Glaciimonas sp. CA11.2: one gene and its partner. The protein of the gene in region 1 interacts with the protein of each later gene in a pairwise test. Links are inferred from orthologs where the notes say so. Each region holds a gene or a part of one and is shown in the gene's direction. Other genes may lie near its edges.

Region 1 (8,700 bases):
GTCGGATGATATTGCTGATTTTATCGGCAGCCCGACCCCGACTATCGAGATTGCCCGACGTGCGCAAACCAGTCTGGTCGCGATGAACGCGTATTTTCGCGCAATCCTGCCGCAGCGGCGTTTGCATCCCGGCGATGACTTGATCAGCCAATTGATGCTGGCCGAAGCGAACGGCGGCATTATTACTACCAAAGAATTGCTGGCGCAGTGTTGCACGTTGTTATTTGCCGGTCACGAAACGACCCGCAATCTGCTCGGCAACGGGATGTTGGCGCTTCTGCAACACCCTGACCAATGGCAGATGTTACGGGACGATCCAGCATTATTGCCATCGGCGTTGAAGGAATTGCTCCGATTCGACAGTCCGGTGCAATACACTGGCCGTCGTTTGAAAGTTGACGTTGAATTGCATGGTCAGCGCATGAAAAAAGGCGATCTGGTCATCCCATTGATCGGTTCGGCTAACCGCGATCCCGCCAAATTCACCGCCCCCGATACGCTCGACATCACCCGTAATCAGGGCGCGCATTTATCGTTCGGCTTCGGCCCGCATGTTTGTATCGGCGCGACTTTGACGTATATGGAAGCAGAAATTGCCTTGCGCAGCGTTATGCAGCGGTTGCCGGGCTTGCAACTAGTTGGCAAGACCCAATCGTGGGGACATAACGCAGTTTATCGAAGCCTCAACGCGTTGCCATTAAAGTACGTGTCGACGCTGGCGGCCTCTCCAATCGAGGATGCCGCGCATGTCTAATGCTGACCTTAATTTGCCTGTTGACGCGTTTCCCGGTTTCAAGCCCGATTTGATGGATGAAATAAGCGCTCAGTTGATGCAATTGCAAGACCAGAAGCTGCTACGCAAACGACGCATCGTGGATGGTCCACAAGGTCCGCTGCTGACAATTGATGGCAAGCAAATACTGGCTTTCAGCAACAACGATTATCTTGGTTTAGCCAATCATCCTGCGTTGATCGCTGCTGCCCACGATGGCTTGGCGCGATTCGGCGTCGGCGCGGCATCGTCGGCGCTGATCAGCGGTCATAGTAGTGTGTGCGAAGAATTGGAAGTCGCACTGGCAGCGTTTGTTGGCATGCCCCGCGCATTGCATTTCTCAAATGGCTACATGGCAAATATGGGGATTATTCCGGCGTTGGTCGGCCCCGGCGATCTGGTACTTTCCGACCGGTTAAACCACGCTTGCCTGATCGATGGCGCACGTCTTTCCGGTGCAGAATTCCGCGTCTATCCGCATAACGACGTGGCGCGGGTGGAGCAGCAACTCGCCAAAAGCACTAGCGCACGCAAGCTGATAGTGACTGATGGCGTGTTTAGTATGGATGGCGATATTGCGCCCTTGCCTGCGCTGTTGGCACTGTGCGAAAAATACGATGCGTGGTTGTTGGTCGACGATGCGCACGGTTTTGGCGTGCTGGGACCGCAAGGCCGTGGCAGTCTGGCCCATTTTGGATTGGCGTCACCGCGCGTACTGTATATGGGCACGTTGGGGAAAGCGGCTGGTGTTTCGGGCGCGTTTGTGGCTGGCGATGCAACGTTGATCGAATGGTTATTGCAGCGCGCACGGACTTACGTGTTCACTACGGCCAGTCCACCGATGTTAGCGTGCGCACTATTAGCGACGCTCAACTTGTTGGAAACCGAAGATTGGCGACAACAGCATTTGCGGCAATTAGCAAAACAGTTACGTGATGGTGTTGCTGATTTACCATGGTCGCTACTCCCGTCTGACAGTGCGATTCAGGCATTGGTTGTCGGTGATAATCAGCTCGCGCTGGATGTGATGGCAGCATTGTATGAACAGAATATCTGGGTGCCAGCGATTCGCCCACCGACCGTGCCTAAAGGGACGGCGCGATTACGTATTTCGCTCTCAGCGGCGCATACAATAGAACAAGTGGATCAATTGATTGCTGCGTTGCATGTGGCTGCTAAAAAGCTTGCTGCCGCAGAGACATGGACCGCAAAAGATACCGTCAGCGAGGAAAACGCGCCAGCCGATATCGACAGTATGAAGGAAGCATAGTTGAAACAAAACACACAATCTGACTGGGTGAATCGCAGTCTGAAAAGCGTCTGGCATCCATGCACGCAAATGCAACACCACGAAACGGTGCCGCTGATTCCGGTCAGCCATGGTCGCGGTGCGTGGCTATACGACGCCGATGGCAAGCGTTATCTGGACGCCATTAGTTCATGGTGGGTGAATCTATTCGGTCATGCCAATCCGCGTATTAATGCCGCGTTGAAAGACCAGCTGGATAAGCTTGAACACGCGATGTTGGCGGGTTTTACGCACGAGCCGGTGATTCGGTTGTCAGAGAAACTGGCAGAGCGCACGGGGAATGTGTTGGGGCATTGCTTTTACGCGTCGGATGGTGCTTCGGCGGTGGAAATAGCACTGAAGATGAGTTTTCATTCCTGGCGTAACGCCGGTCATAGCGCCAAGCAAGAATTCGTTTGTCTCAAAGGCAGTTATCACGGCGAAACCATCGGTGCGCTGGCGGTGACAGACGTGGCTTTGTTCCGCGATGCGTATGGACCGCTATTACGTCAGGCGCACGTTGTGATGTCGCCCGATGCACGCGGCGCGCATGAAGGAGAAACCGCTGCCGATGTTGCGCGTCGTGCTGCGCATTCTCTGGAATTGTTATTGCAACAACGTGGCACGCACATCGCGGCGCTAATTATCGAGCCATTGGTGCAGTGTGCGACCGGCATGGCAATGCACGATCCCGTCTATTTGGCCGAAGTACGCGCCTTATGCGACCGTTATCAGGTGCATTTGATCTTTGATGAAATTGCCGTGGGCTGCGGTCGGACTGGAACATTCTTTGCGTCTGAGCAAGCTACGGCAAAGGGTTCTGAAGCCTCAGCGCCGCAGCCGGTCTGGCCGGATTTCGTTTGCCTGTCGAAAGGGATCAGCGGTGGCTATTTGCCATTGTCGCTGGTGATGACGACCGATGCCATTTATCAAAGTTTCTACGATGCCGACGTCACCCGTGGTTTTTTGCATTCGCATTCTTACACCGGCAATCCATTAGCCTGTCGTGCGGCGTTGGCGACGCTTGAAATTTTTGAGCAAGATGATGTACTGAACGCTAATCGCGTGAAGGCACAGCGCATAACCGCCGCATTGCAACCAATGGCCGATCATCCGAGCGTGCAGCATTTCCGCCAGCGCGGGATGATCTGGGCGTTTGATGCAAAAATTGCCGATCCGGCAGCAGCGTCAACTTTTTCGCGTCGATTTTTCAGCAAAGCGTTGGAAAGCGAATTGCTATTACGACCCATTGGCAACACGGTCTATCTGATGCCTCCATACATCCTCGATGAGGAAGAGTGCGACTTGCTGGCAGCACGCACAGCTTCTGTATTCAACAGCGTCATTGGCGAGAGGTCTTGATGACTAATCAAACGATACCGTTGAATGCGTTGATGCCAATGGAAAACAAGCCGCAATGCGCCTATTTTGTCGCTGGCACGGATACCGAAATCGGTAAAACGCTCGTCGCTGCCAGTTTGTTGCATGCGCTGACTAAAACCGGCATTCGTACCGCCGGGATGAAGCCGGTCGCCGCTGGTGCAGAGTTGCGCGACGGAATCTGGCACAACGACGACGCCGATGCTTTAGCAGCGCAAGCCAGCGTCGCGCTACCAACACATTTGGCAACGCCGTATTTATTTAAGGCGCCGACCGCGCCGCATATCGCCGCCGCGCAGGAAGACCGCATCATTGCATTGCCGCATATTTTGGCGTGCTATCAACAGATAGCGACCTTGGCTGACGCAGTGGTAGTCGAAGGCGTTGGTGGCTTTCGCGTGCCATTGAACGCCACCACTGATACCGCCGATTTGGCAGAACAGTTGGGTTTGCCGGTTGTGCTGGTTGTTGGTTTGCGGCTTGGCTGCATTAGCCACGCGCTGCTAACGGTCGAAGCGATTGCCGCGCGCGGCTTGCTATTGGCAGGCTGGGTTATCAATACTGTCGATCCCGACATGCTCAACGCTGACGCGACGATGGAGGCGCTGGTGGCGCGCATTGATGCGCCTTTGTTGGGCCGTGTACCGCGACTGTCTTTGCCTGCCGCGGAATTAATCGCCGCTGCCGCCAGTTATCTTGAATTCTCACATTTGCCGGGCTGGCCTGCCGGAACACCTCTTTTAACAAATTCCCTCCCTTCTAAGGAAATCTGATCATGTCTTCGCAACCGAACGCCAGCACTTCACAACCGATTAACTTTCAGCCTGGTATCGCCCAAAAAATCGTGGCTCCGGCAGTCGATGCCGCATGGCGCGTGGAAGAAGTGCTGGAAATATTCAATTTGCCGTTCAACGATTTGATGTTCCGCGCGCAACAAGTACATCGCGAAAATTTTGATCCAAGCGAAGTCGAGTTAGCGACACTCTTGTCGATCAAGACCGGCGGTTGCCCGGAAGATTGCGGCTATTGCCCGCAAGCTGCGCGCTACGATACCGGCGTTGTTGCCCAAAAAATCTTGCCTCTTGAGACGGTGCTGGATGCTGCCCGTCAAGCCAAGGCTAACGGTGCAACGCGTTTTTGCATGGGCGCGGCATGGCGCGAGCCAAAAGATCGTGATCTGGAACACGTAGAAGATATGGTGCGCGGCGTGAAAGCTCTCGGCCTTGAAACCTGCGCCACGCTGGGTATGTTGGGCGAAGGTCAGGCCGAGCGGTTGAAGCAAGCCGGTCTGGATTACTACAACCACAACCTCGATACCGCCCCCGAATTGTATGGTGACATTATCACCACCCGCGATTATCAAAACCGTCTGGACACGATCGACAGCGTGCGTGGCGTCGGTATCAAAGTGTGTTGTGGCGGGATTGTCGGCATGGGCGAATCGCGCTTGCAGCGGGCCGGTCTGGTGGCGCAACTCGCCAACATGACACCTTATCCAGAATCGGTTCCTGTGAACAATCTGGTGCAGGTCGAAGGCACGCCTTTGTATGGTATTGAGGCGCTGGATCTGCTCGAATTTGTTCGGACCATTGCAGTGGCACGTATCACGATGCCAACAGCGCGGGTGCGTTTATCGGCCGGTCGCCGCCAGATGGGTGAGGCGATTCAGTCGCTGTGTTTCCTGGCGGGTGCGAACTCGATTTTCTACGGCGATAAATTGCTGACAACCGGCAACCCGGAAGTTGAAGAAGATCGCGCATTGTTGGCTAAATTGGGTATGCACACGCGGTCGACTGCCATTGATGCACGCTGTGAAGTGACGCAAAGCGAAGCGCAATAAAGCAGTTCGTTAGCTGACCGAAAGAAAAAATAGAAACGGCGAAAAATCATCTTCAAACGTCTGTTACCACAAGTGAGATTCTGTAGGACTGACGATTGCGTTAGTCCTACAAACTTTTAGTAGAAGTAGCGATGGGCAGCGATTTGATTGAATTGTTTTTCAGCAGAACAAAAAACCAACTGGAGCAGACATGTTTACAAAAATTTTGATCGCCAATCGCGGTGAAATCGCCTGTCGTGTCGCCGCCACGGCCCGCCGTATGGGCGTCAAAACGGTGGCGGTTTACTCGGAAGCCGATGCCGGTGCCAAGCATGTGGCAGTCTGCGACGAGGCAGTCTGCATCGGGCCGGCAGCGGCCAAGGAAAGCTATCTGCGCGGGGATAAAATTATTGCCGTCGCGCTGGCGACGGGCGCGCAGGCGATCCATCCGGGTTACGGTTTTTTGTCAGAGAACGCGCAATTTGCGCAGGCGTGCGCAGACGCTGGTCTGATATTCATCGGACCGCCGGCTAGTGCGATCAAGGCGATGGGATCAAAATCTGCCGCCAAGTCATTAATGGCGAAAGCCGACGTGCCGCTGGTTCCCGGTTATCACGGCGATGATCAGGATGCCGATCTGTTGCAGCAACAGGCCGACAAAATCGGCTATCCGGTATTGCTGAAGGCAAGCGCTGGCGGCGGCGGTAAGGGCATGCGAATCGTCGAGAATAGCGCAGATTTCAAGGCTGCATTGGCATCCTGCAAGCGCGAGGCGATCAGCAGTTTTGGTGATGATAAAGTATTGGTCGAGAAGTATTTGACCCGTCCGCGACACATAGAAATTCAGGTCTTTGCCGACAGTCAGGGTGATTGCGTTTACTTGTTTGAACGTGATTGCTCAGTGCAACGGCGTCATCAAAAAGTACTGGAAGAGGCGCCAGCGCCAGGAATGACTGAAGAGCGGCGCAAAGCCATGGGCGATGCGGCGGTCGCGGCAGCTAAGGCAGTTGGCTATGTCGGCGCGGGTACGGTGGAATTTATTGCTGACTACGAAAATGGCGAAGGCGGCGCGTTTTATTTCATGGAAATGAATACCCGCCTGCAAGTCGAACATCCGGTGACCGAAATGATCACTGGGCTTGATCTGGTTGAGTGGCAATTGCGAGTTGCTTCTGGCGAGCCGCTGCCACTTAAGCAAGCGCAACTAACAATACGCGGTCATGCGATTGAAGCGCGGATTTATGCTGAAAATCCGGACAAGGGATTTTTGCCGTCAATCGGCACGCTGCGCCATTTGCGTACGCCAGCCGCACGCGAATTTGAAGTGACCGCTGCGGCAACACCCGACGCGATTGTACGGATTGATTCAGGGGTGCGTGCGGGTGATGCCATCTCGCCGTTTTATGATCCGATGATCGCCAAATTGATTGTCTGGGCACCGGATCGGCAACAGGCTTTGGCGAGTATGTCTAATGCTTTAGCGCAGTATCAAATTGTGGGTCTGGCCAGCAATATCAGTTTCTTGCAGCGCCTGATTGCCAGTCAGCCTTTTTCCACCGCTGATCTGGATACAGGGTTGATTGAACGGAATCAGGACGCGCTGTTTCCAATCGCTCAGCCGGTTGAAGTGGCAGTGCTTGCGCTGGCAACCGCCGCATTATTGGCGGCTGAACGTCGCGCAACCGACACGCATGTTAATCCCTGGACCGATACCAATGGCTGGCGTCTGAACAGTAACTTGCAACGCCAGCTGACCTTTGTCGACAATGGCAAGGCAAGCCCGATCGCTGTGCTGTATCAATCCGGCAGTTGGTTGTTGCAACATGGTCAACACTTCACGCGGATGGCATTGTTGCAGCAGAGTGATTGTGATTACGTCATCAGTCTTGGTGATCGCGAGGTGCGGGGTACGGTGGTTTCTGATGGTACCCACTTTCAGGTATTTACCGGCGGCCACCAGTATACGCTGGACTATGTCGATCCATTGGCGCACGCCGGTGAAGTCGAAACCGAAGGTGGTCGCCTGACTGCGCCCATGCCAGGGAAAATCGTTGCCGTATTGGTCGCGCAGGGCGATCAGGTTAAAAAGGGTGCGCCATTGCTGATTATGGAAGCGATGAAAATGGAGCACACGATTGCCGCGCCAGCCGATGGTCTGGTGGAAGAGTTGCTGTATGCGGTTGGCGATCAGGTGGCCGAAGCGGCGCAATTGCTAGCGTTTAAACTTGATGTAACGCAATAGTTTGATAATGCGGTTTTGTGGCAAAGCGGTGGGTGTAACAAACCTGATAGCGGACCTGATTCCGCACTTGGTTTCGATGCTTGACCGAAGGCTAGTCAGAAATTAAAAAAAGCGCTGCCAGAAGGAGTTCAATGAAAATAATATACTATGCGCCGCCTGGGAGCGGGCTGGACGACTGGCTGGAAATGGTCGCCAAAGCGATGCCTGAAGCTGAATGTCGGTTATGGTCCGAGGGCGATACGGACCATGCAGATTATGCGCTGGTGTTCGCACCACCGGCGGCCATGCTGCGTGGCCGACACGATTTGAAAGGCATTTTTAATCTTGGTGCGGGTGTCGATGCCATTTTCCAACTAGGGAATGCGTTTCCTGACGGTGTGCCGCTGATTCGGGTTGACGATGCCGGTATGGCGATTCAGATGGCTGAGTATGTGACGCACGCTTTGCTTGGCTACTACCGCCGCTTTGCGCTTTATCAGCAACAGGCCAGTCAGGGTGAATGGCGACGCTTGTCGCGCAATAACAAGCAGGATTTTAGCGTCGGTATTTTGGGTCTTGGCGTGTTGGGTGTACGGATTGCCGACGCGGTCAGGCATTTTGAGTTTCCGTTGAATGGTTGGAGTCGCACTCAGAAAGACTTGCCCGGCATGCGTTGTTATGCGGGCGAAGACGGTCTTGATGCGTTTTTGCGGGCCTCGCGGGTGTTGGTCTGCATCCTGCCGCTGACGCCAGAAACCACCGGCATCATCAATCGTGAAAATCTGCAAAAATTACAGAGTGGCACTGAACACACCGGGGGTTCCAGAGGTGCGTATGTGATTAACGTTGCCCGTGGCGGTCATCTGGTGGAAGACGATTTGCTGGCGCTGGTCAAAACCGGTCATATCGCCGGTGCAACACTGGATGTATTTCAGCAAGAACCATTACCGTCCGAGCATCCTTACTGGCAGGAACCGCGCATTACCATTACGCCGCATTTCGCAGCAGCATCGGTGGAACTAGACACGATTCAACAAATCAGCGAAAAAATCCGTGCGCTGCAACGCGGTGAGGCGGTCACCGGGGTTGTAGACCGTATCAACGGCTATTAAATCATCGGATATTAAAATCATAAGAATAGCGAGGATCGTAAAATGACATTCCCAAGCAAAGTTAAAATCGTTGAAGTCGGCCCACGTGACGGTTTGCAAAACGAAAAA
Region 2 (8,900 bases), 350 kb from region 1 along the record:
CAATTTCACTGACCAATTGTTCCCATTGCAAACTGGCAACATCGTGGTCGGCATGCGCAATATTGCCCGCCATCCACGGATTGATGACGTATGCGACTTCAAAGTAATCTGGCGCACACATCAAGTAAGTTGATTTTGTGGCGCTCAACGTGCTAGCGACATTGGCTTCGACCAATTCACTTTTTTCGATGCCCGCTTGCGCCGTGTCATATCCGGCGTAAGTCATGCGTAGCTCCGTTCCGCTGGCGCGGTGACCGATGGTATTGCTTCGAGTGCCTTACGAATGATGTTGAGTCCGGTGTCTATTTCGCTGGCGCTAATTATCAACGGCGGCGCAAACCGCACCACGGTTTCATGCGTGTCCTTTGACAACATGCCTAACTCCAGCAATATTTCACAAAATGCGCGGGCCGAAATAATGGACGGGTCCAGTTCCATCCCGATCAGCAACCCTTTGCCGCGCACTGCACGGATGGCCGGATGCGACATCGCGCGCAAGCCGCTTTGCAAGCGCTGTCCCATGCGGTCAGCGGCTGCCGCCAGATGGTCATCGCGCAGCAACGATAGCGCGGCGTGACCAACCGCAGCGGCCAACGGATTGCCGCCAAAAGTGCTGCCGTGGTCGCCCGGTGTAAACACGGCCATGACGTCTTCTCGTGCCAAAAATGCCGATACTGGCAACAAGCCGCCACCTAGCGCTTTGCCCAGAATCAGGCCGTCCGGTACGACATTTTCGTGGTCGCAAGCCAGTAGCTTGCCGGTACGACCCAATCCGGTTTGCACTTCATCGCAAATAAGGAGGACATTATGGCGTGTACAAATTTCTCTGCACGCAGCGAGGTAGCCATCGGGCGGGACGATAATACCGCCCTCACCTTGAATTGGCTCGACCAAAAAAGCGGCTGTTCGCGGTGTAATTGCCGCTTCCAGCGCTGCTGCATCGCCAAACGGTATTGATACAAAGCCTGACGGAAACGGACCAAAACCGTCACGATATTGCGGCTCGGATGAAAATCCGATAATAGTCGTGGTGCGTCCCCCAAAGTTACCCTTGCAGACGATGATTTCGGCACTGTTATCAGGAATTCCTTTCACCTTGTGGCCCCATTTCCGCGCGGCCTTAAGCGCGGTTTCGACAGCTTCTGCACCGCTATTCATCGGCAGCGCTTTGGGTTGTCCGGTCATTTCACACAGCAACTGCAAAAATGGGCCGAGTTGATCGGTATAAAACGCACGGGAAGTCACGGCGAGCCGGTTGGCCTGACGGGTTAAGGCTGCGACTAAAGTGGGATTGCTGTGACCGAAACTGACTGCCGAATAGGCGGACATCATGTCGAGATAATGCTTGCCTGTTTCGTCCATAAGCCACACGCCGCGCCCGCTGCTGAGAACGACAGGCAAAGGTGAATAGTTATGCGCACTGTAGCGATTTTCTAGTGCGATGGCTGGGTTTTTCATGATGCGCTCCGGTCACAGTTTATGATTACATGATAATCACAAAGCATAAAAATATTTGTGCATAATGAAGCATGTTTCGCTACTTAAACGCATGATTCGTGCAGGAATGAGATGATAAATGGAAAAATTGGATCGATATGACAAAATTTTGTTGCGCACGTTGCAGGCGAACGGGCGGGCGTCTAATGTCGAGTTATCGGATCGGGTCAATCTATCGGCACCGCAATGCTATCGGCGGGTGCAGCGGCTCGAAAAGGACGGCATTATTCGTGGTTACGCGGCGCAAGTAGAACCTGCGGCGATTGGTTTGGGCGTTACGGCATTTGTCAGCTTGAACATCGCGCGTGAGCAGTTCAAACAGGTCCGCAAGGTTGAACAAGCGATTCGCGCATTTCCGGAAATTCTTGAGTGTTACACCATCTCTGGCGATTTTGACTACTTGCTCAAAGTAGTGGCGAGCGATTTGAAATCGCTGTCCGGATTTTTGACCGACCGGTTGATGCAGGTCCCGGGCGTGGCGGGCGTTAAATCGATGGTTTGCCTGGAAGAGATCAAACCACCAAGCCCGTTACCACTTGCAGATTGATGGATCGATGGATCGATTGCCTTTAGCACAGAGAAGACAAAGAGTGCGAACCTGCTTTCGATCACACTAAGCGATCCATTGGTGACGATTAGTGCGTAATTTGCACGAATTATGTGTTTAGGGATGGCTGTATTGCGGATTCCGGCGCGGCTACACTTTGGTCTCCATCTGACCGACGGGTTCCCCGAGATCAGCAGCAGCCAGGAAAGCACAGCGCCGCTGGGGCGTTGCGGGCCAGTCCGAAATACTATTGAAAGCACATCATGCCCATACTTACTGTACTTCTATCAACTCCGCCAATTGCCATAACGTCGGCCAAGGTTGCGCAATCGCTTTCGCAATTGACTGCGGACATTTTGCATAAGAAACCGGAGCTTACCTCGATTGCTATTTCGCACGTCGATCCGGCCCATTGGTTTGTCGGGGGAGAGAGTTTGCACGCGCAACACAAAACCAGCTTCTTTTTGGCTATTCGTATCACCGATGAAACGAATACGGCTGATGAAAAAGCCGCCTATATCGCCGCAGTATTCAATGCAATGGCAGATTTGCTCGGCGATTTGCATCATGAAAGTTATGTACACGTGCACGATGCACGCGCCGCGGCATACGGTTATGGCGGCTTAACGCAGCAACAAAGGGCCGTGGTCGCAAAACTGTAATGCGCGAACCGGCGGTCAATCTTCCCAAAAAAATGACCCGCATCGCTCCCTCGAAGGTGGCCGCCGTTTTGACAGCATGCCGATCACTACCAGCGTGGCGTCCGATACCAGTCACTCGCAAACTCCACAAAAGCGCGCACCTTCGGCGAAAGATGACGATTTTGTGGATACAGCACATACAACTCACGTGGCTTTAACGTAAATGACGGCAATACGTGCACCAAAGCGCCGCGACGTAAATCTTCATGCACGATAAAAGAGGCGGTTGCAGCGATACCCAAACCGGCGAGCGCTGCCGAACGAAGCGCAATACCGGTGTTGGCTTGCAAGTTGCCGCGCACCGCAACCGGATGCGACGTTCCATCGGTTGCCGTGAAAGTGAATAGGCTTGGCTTCGAGGCGAGAGAATATATCAGGCAATTGTGGGTCGCCAGTTCCAGCGGATTTTGTGGAATGCCATTCCGCTGAAGATAGTCGGGAGAAGCCACTAACAGTAAATCACTTACTGCAAGTCGCCGAGCGATGAGGGTCGAGTCTGCCAAGTCATGCGCCAGACGCAGCGCGACATCGAAGCCCTCCTCAATGAGATCAACAAAACGGTCGTTACAGACCAAATCCACCCGTAACTGTGGATGAGCCATCACAAATGTCGGCAGCCAACTTGACAGTTCGATGGTGCCAAATGCTTGCGGTGCGTTGATGCGCAGCGTGCCGGACGGCCTCGCCTGATGGGAAGATATGGCTTCTGCCGCGTCATCCAGTTGATTAAGTATTTGTTTGCATCGCTCGTAATATTCCTGCCCTGCCTCGGTTAGCGAAAAGCGGCGCGTAGTACGATTGAGCAACTGTGCACCCAGCTCAATTTCAAGCTGGCGTATTTGTCGTGAAACGATGGTGTGCGACTGGTTGAGTTCAGCCGCGGCAGCGGTAAAACTGCCATTTTCCACCACCCGCCGAAAGGCACGCATCGCCGCCAATTGATCCATGACGCCTTGCTCCCAAAATCATTAACATCCAAAGTTATCAGATTCATCAATCGGTGACTACGAATGCTTTGGTACTTTGAAGTCTCAAAGGTGGAAAATCGCGCAGGTTGTGCCGTAGTTATCTTTGATTTTTAATAGGCTACTGCTCGTGTTGATATTTCTTTTTTGTCAAACGACTTGCACGTGGTAACGTTAGCAGTCTGTTTTCGCTTTGTTGATTCGTTGTAAAGCGGCTTTTTATACCACTTCTTGACCTGAAACCATGTGCCAGTTACTTGGAATGAATTGCAATGTCCCGACCGACATTGTATTTAGTTTTACCGGATTTTCGACCCGTGGCGGTCAAACCGACCATCATAGCGACGGCTGGGGAATTGCCTTTTTTGAAGGCAATGGCGTACGCCATTTCGTCGATTACCAGGCCGCTGTTGCCTCACCGGTGGCTGAGTTGATTCGTCGTTGCCCGATTAAGTCAAAAAACGTCATCGCCCATATTCGCAAAGCGACGCAAGGCCAGGTGGCGTTGGAAAACTGTCATCCGTTTGTGCGCGAATTATGGGGTCGCTATTGGGTATTTGCACACAACGGCGATCTTAAGGCTTTCGCACCGACGTTAAATGGCGCTTTTCGTCCGGTTGGCAATACGGATAGCGAGTTGGCTTTTTGCTACATTCTGCAAGAGTTACGACAACGTTTCGGCGAAAACTTGCCGACGACGGCCCAATTAACGATGGCGTTGCAAGAGTTGACTAAAGAGATCGCGCAACATGGCACATTTAATATGATGCTATCCGATGGGTCGGCACTTTTCGCCCATTGCTCGACCAATTTGTATTACATCATCCGCCAGTTTCCATTTGCCGAGGCGAAACTATCGGACGAAGATGTCACAGTCGATTTTTCTCAGGTAACCACGCCCAAAGATCGCGTCGCCGTGATCGTGACTTCACCGTTGACCACAAATGAAACATGGATGCAATTTGGCGAAGGGGAGTTAAAGGTTTTTATAGATGGTGAAGTACGACCCTGAATATCGTTTTATATCACTTCACCACCAGTTTGCCACATACAGCTAAAACAAATTCTGCATGCGGCGCAACTGTTTAAAAACCAATTTTCAATCCAATTGAACCTTCGACCGATGATCTGACCTGAGCATCGTCACTGTTACCTACCCTGAATAATTTTCCTACCTCACCATACAGGCTAGTCATTGGGGCAAGCTGCAAGGTTAATCCGAGCGCTGTTTCGGTTGAGGTGTAACCGACACTTGTTGATATTGGCGTTGTCGCAGCAGGATTCACAAAAGTCGTTGTGTCCTTCCCTGAAAATCCATGCCATAGATTTAAGCGTGCATAAGGCTGTAGATGTCCGAGTGAAGTCGCCATGTCCGTCGTAATACGGGCTCCAAGGCGGCCAAATACTTTTCCATTTGCATCCTGCTGCACAGTGGCTCCTGCGATATCTACGGTGTCGAGCTTGCTACGACCATAAATCAGTTGTGCTTGAGGCTCCAGAGCCCACCCATGGCCCAAGGAGAAGCGCTTGCCAACCTCAATCGATGCCATAGTGCTAAACGCATTACTATTTGATTGTGTGGTCGGGGCGGTAACAGAAAGTCGGTGCATGCCATACTGAAACACTAAGTCGGTATAGAAACCGTTGTCCAGGTACGTCCCATAGCCACCTATAAATTTACTATCTGAGCGCATCGTGCCAGCGCTTCCAAAAATACCTCCGACGTTTCCGTTGACGCTACTGTTTGTCTCAAGCGCGCCCACATATACGCCGACGCCCCAATTGTGACCTGCGTAAATGTCCACGCCACTCTGAAAGCCGCCCATGTTGGCGTGACTGCTCAAACTCGCGTCGCCTGCCTGAGCCATATTGATGTTACCGCCAATAGCACGCCCCCAGCCGCGCCGATTTGCATTGACCCAACCTTCATCACTGCCATCGTCTACCACAATCTGCCTATTTTCATCGCCAACACGCCGATGCAAGGTGGATAGCATTGCCAAATCACCTTGCCGCAATATATTGGGCAGCGCGTTATACAAGGCCACCTCATTACGATAGGCGCGATTGGTGGTAACTTTAATATCGGGAACTGCCGCAAAAGTGGTCAGATAACGTGTACCAGCCGCATCCGTCAGATGGTACTGATAAGCGCCCGCATCGATATGGCCACCAGCGTTTGCGAGCACAAACGTCCCGACATCCGCTGTCGCTCCATTTTGTACCAACACGACAGGGATGCCGCTTCCTGTGGTCAGCGCACCGAGCCCGCCGCGATTCACCACCAGCAAATTTGTCATTCCCTGTGCGATGGCTGCGGTACCACTCAATACTAAGGCATCCGTCGCACTGCTATCTACGCCGAGCTTAGAACCTAAAAGTACCGTGCCTCCATTGCCAGCTATCGGGCCGGTGATGGTGAGTTGAGTACCAGCCAAGAGTGCGTCGGAAGAAGAAAACAGACGCACAGTACCCCCGTTGTTCAGACCCGCGATACGTTGATCAAAACCTGCCAGATCCAGCGTCGCCCCAACATTAACTGTGTGCACGGATGCGGCACTGAAGGTATTGGTCGCCCCCGCGGCCAGCGTCCCGCCGAGGACAGTGGTAATCCCGCTATAAGTATTCCCACCCGTCAGGGTAGTTGTACCGGTCAGATCACGCGTCATGTTACCGCTACCACTGATCGCACCGCCGTAACTCTGGATATCGAGATTATCGAATACAACATTGCCCTTATCTGTAATGTTACGGTTTAATACGCTACCTGCGGTAGCACCGCTGCCGCCAATACGCAATACGGAAGTAGTATCGGCCACGTTAAGGGAAGAGGCGGCACTCTGCATCGATAGATCGCCAATAACGCGCATATCTGCACCGTTTGATAGCGTGATGGCATTATAGCTATTACCAATATTAAGGCCCCGCGTCATATCGTCTGCAGTAAACGAGCCAAAGCCACGACTGGCGTTTTGGGTGCCAGAAAATTCCAGTGTATTGCCCGTGGTACCGGCATTGGCCGTGACGTGACGTGTAGTTGCAAGGTCGACAGCACCAACCAACGCCTTGTTATTATTCCCTGAACCCAGGTTAATTTCACCCGCGAGTGTGCCCCCGGTCCAGTTGACCGTATTGGCACCGGAACCACCGTTGATTTTACCGGTCACTGCGCCACCGACCAGACTAATCTTGTCGCCGCCGTCACCGCCCAGAATCGCGACGTTAGCGTTGCTTGCTGCAACGATGGTCCCAGAGTTGATAATCATCTTAGCGGTGGTACCAGAAGCATCAATGACACCAATAGAACTGATGCTAGCGGAAGAGAGAGTTCCGGTATTGGTAATCGTGGCAGCATCATGCGCCACTATCGCTGCACCGCCGCGTGTATTACTGACAGTTATCAAGCCGCTGGTAATGACATCGCCGGTGGTCTTTGCCTGGATGCCGGTTCCACTCACACCCGATACGTTGATCGCGTAACGCGGCCCGACTACCACATTGCTGGCGACATCTGCGCCGGTGCCATACTGTTGGAACGCAATACCTGTTCCGCTTCCCAGAACGTTCAGCGTAACGCTGGAGGTTGGATCAAAACTGGTGGCTGTACGAATGGCCGAGCCACTGCTGGCGTTGATCGTTACGTTGTTGAGTTTGACAGCACCGATTTCAGCCTTGTTTTCGATACCTGCACCGGTTCCATTGGCTGTAATAGTCAAATTGCTGGCGTCGAGTGAAGCGGCATGGGTATCAAGCAGCACCCCACTGGCGGCGCCAGAGGTGGTAATCCTATTGTTGGTGCCGGTCAATGTCAAAGCCGCGCCATTCACCAATTGCACACCAGCAACTCCTGCATTGACAGTCACCGTGCCGAGGTTGGAAATTTCTGCATCGCTACCCGATGCCCTGACTCCAACACCGCCACCCACGGTAATGGTTCCCGTGTTATTCAAACGTCCAGCCTGCTGGACATCAATACCCATACTATCCGTACCGGTGAGGGCAATATTACCGCTGTTATCGAGCTGTCCCAAATTGCGTGTAATGAAGCCAACGATATTGTCCGCACTGCCGGTGAGCGCTTTTGCGGATGTCAATCTGGTCGCCGCATCGGGTGTCCCGACCAGCGCCCCAGTCAAACTATGCTGCTGACCATCGACCACGCCGCCAATGGCACCTGCACTATTAAGGTTGATGTCAGCCAATGCGCTAATATCGCCGGTAGCCCCGCCTTCAATCAGTACGGCAGTTGCGCCAGCGTTGTTGACGTTAATCACCGCATTATCGATTTTGATCGCCGTACCTGAGCCCGTACCTAACAACGCAGTACTATTGATACCGCTGGCGGTCATCTTCAATCCCTGACCACTAAAACTGGCACCGTCAGCAATGCGAAACAGCGTCGATCGATCGGTATTTACAATCAGATTCGCGGCCGAAACATTTATTTTGGCATGTGCGCCGTCAATAAAAAATCCGATTTCATCCGTGTTGCCAAAATCACGCAACACGTCTGCTCCTACATTAATCACGGCGTTTCCACGTGCCAACACACCGATAGCGCCAACCCCTGTCAAATTGATTGCGGAGTCAATATTGGCAGTCGCGACACCACTGCCGGTTCCCTCGGCCCAGACGCCATAATTGCGTGTTCCAGAAGTCGGATCAATACCGCCGGCTACCGTAATGCTGCCCGCGATCGTGGACGTTATTTCAGATCCGAAACTGCCTGTATCGAGAACTTTAATTCCGACATTATTCGCGCCGACTACAGAAATTGCACCATTGTTGATCGCGCCAGCGCCAGTACCCACAGTTGAATCCAGCACTAGAAAGCCGACATTTTGAAGCGGGGCAGCCAGCCCAGCGCCACCGTTGACATTTATTGCGCCATTATTGGTGGCACTAAAATTCGTCGCGCCGAGCACGGCAATTCCCGCCGCATCCTGGACTAGCGACCCGAGCGTCAACGTACCGTCATTCACAATAGAAACATTGTTACCATTCGTCATGATGGCAGCGTTGATGACATTTCCCTTATTGATGGCGACGTCAGGAACTATGTCCCCTGCGTGCGCTTGCGGTGCACGTCCAATATAAATGGTACCGCTCGCTTGATTAACAAAGCTGCCGGCTCCCTGGATCAGAACGCCGAAGGCTTGACCATTTGGTGCCGATGCATTAGTGCTGCCC

The links.
Region 2: the proteins of bioB (region 1) and RGU75_RS08390 interact in binary tests that used the Escherichia coli proteins (3 or more experiments, as listed by UniProt). The link is inferred for Glaciimonas sp. CA11.2 from one-to-one orthologs.

Annotation. Positions count from the first base shown.
Region 1 is NZ_JAVIWL010000001.1:1,611,967-1,620,666, reverse strand. What follows is about bases 3,476-6,247. They hold bioB (biotin synthase BioB), read left to right. Parts: upstream 3,476-4,215; coding sequence 4,216-5,280; downstream 5,281-6,247. Other genes in these bases: RGU75_RS06905 (acetyl/propionyl/methylcrotonyl-CoA carboxylase subunit alpha), read left to right, coding at 5,471-6,247; bioD (dethiobiotin synthase), read left to right, coding at 3,476-4,213. Also shown: RGU75_RS06930 (cytochrome P450), read left to right, coding at 1-754; bioF (8-amino-7-oxononanoate synthase), read left to right, coding at 807-2,042; bioA (adenosylmethionine--8-amino-7-oxononanoate transaminase), read left to right, coding at 2,043-3,422; more of bioD, read left to right, coding at 3,422-3,475; more of RGU75_RS06905, read left to right, coding at 6,248-7,501; RGU75_RS06900 (glyoxylate/hydroxypyruvate reductase A), read left to right, coding at 7,633-8,592; RGU75_RS06895 (hydroxymethylglutaryl-CoA lyase), read left to right, coding at 8,635-8,700. UniProt on the Escherichia coli protein: Catalyzes the conversion of dethiobiotin (DTB) to biotin by the insertion of a sulfur atom into dethiobiotin via a radical-based mechanism.
Region 2 is NZ_JAVIWL010000001.1:1,957,229-1,966,128, reverse strand. The notes cover bases 2,867-5,838. They hold RGU75_RS08390 (class II glutamine amidotransferase), read left to right. Parts: upstream 2,867-3,954; coding sequence 3,955-4,722; downstream 4,723-5,838. Other genes in these bases: RGU75_RS08385 (autotransporter domain-containing protein), read right to left, coding at 4,796-5,838; RGU75_RS08395 (LysR family transcriptional regulator), read right to left, coding at 2,867-3,692. Outside these bases: RGU75_RS08415 (dimethylarginine dimethylaminohydrolase family protein), read right to left, coding at 1-226; rocD (ornithine--oxo-acid transaminase), read right to left, coding at 223-1,458; RGU75_RS08405 (Lrp/AsnC family transcriptional regulator), read left to right, coding at 1,577-2,044; RGU75_RS08400 (4-oxalocrotonate tautomerase family protein), read left to right, coding at 2,308-2,706; more of RGU75_RS08395, read right to left, coding at 2,793-2,866; more of RGU75_RS08385, read right to left, coding at 5,839-8,900.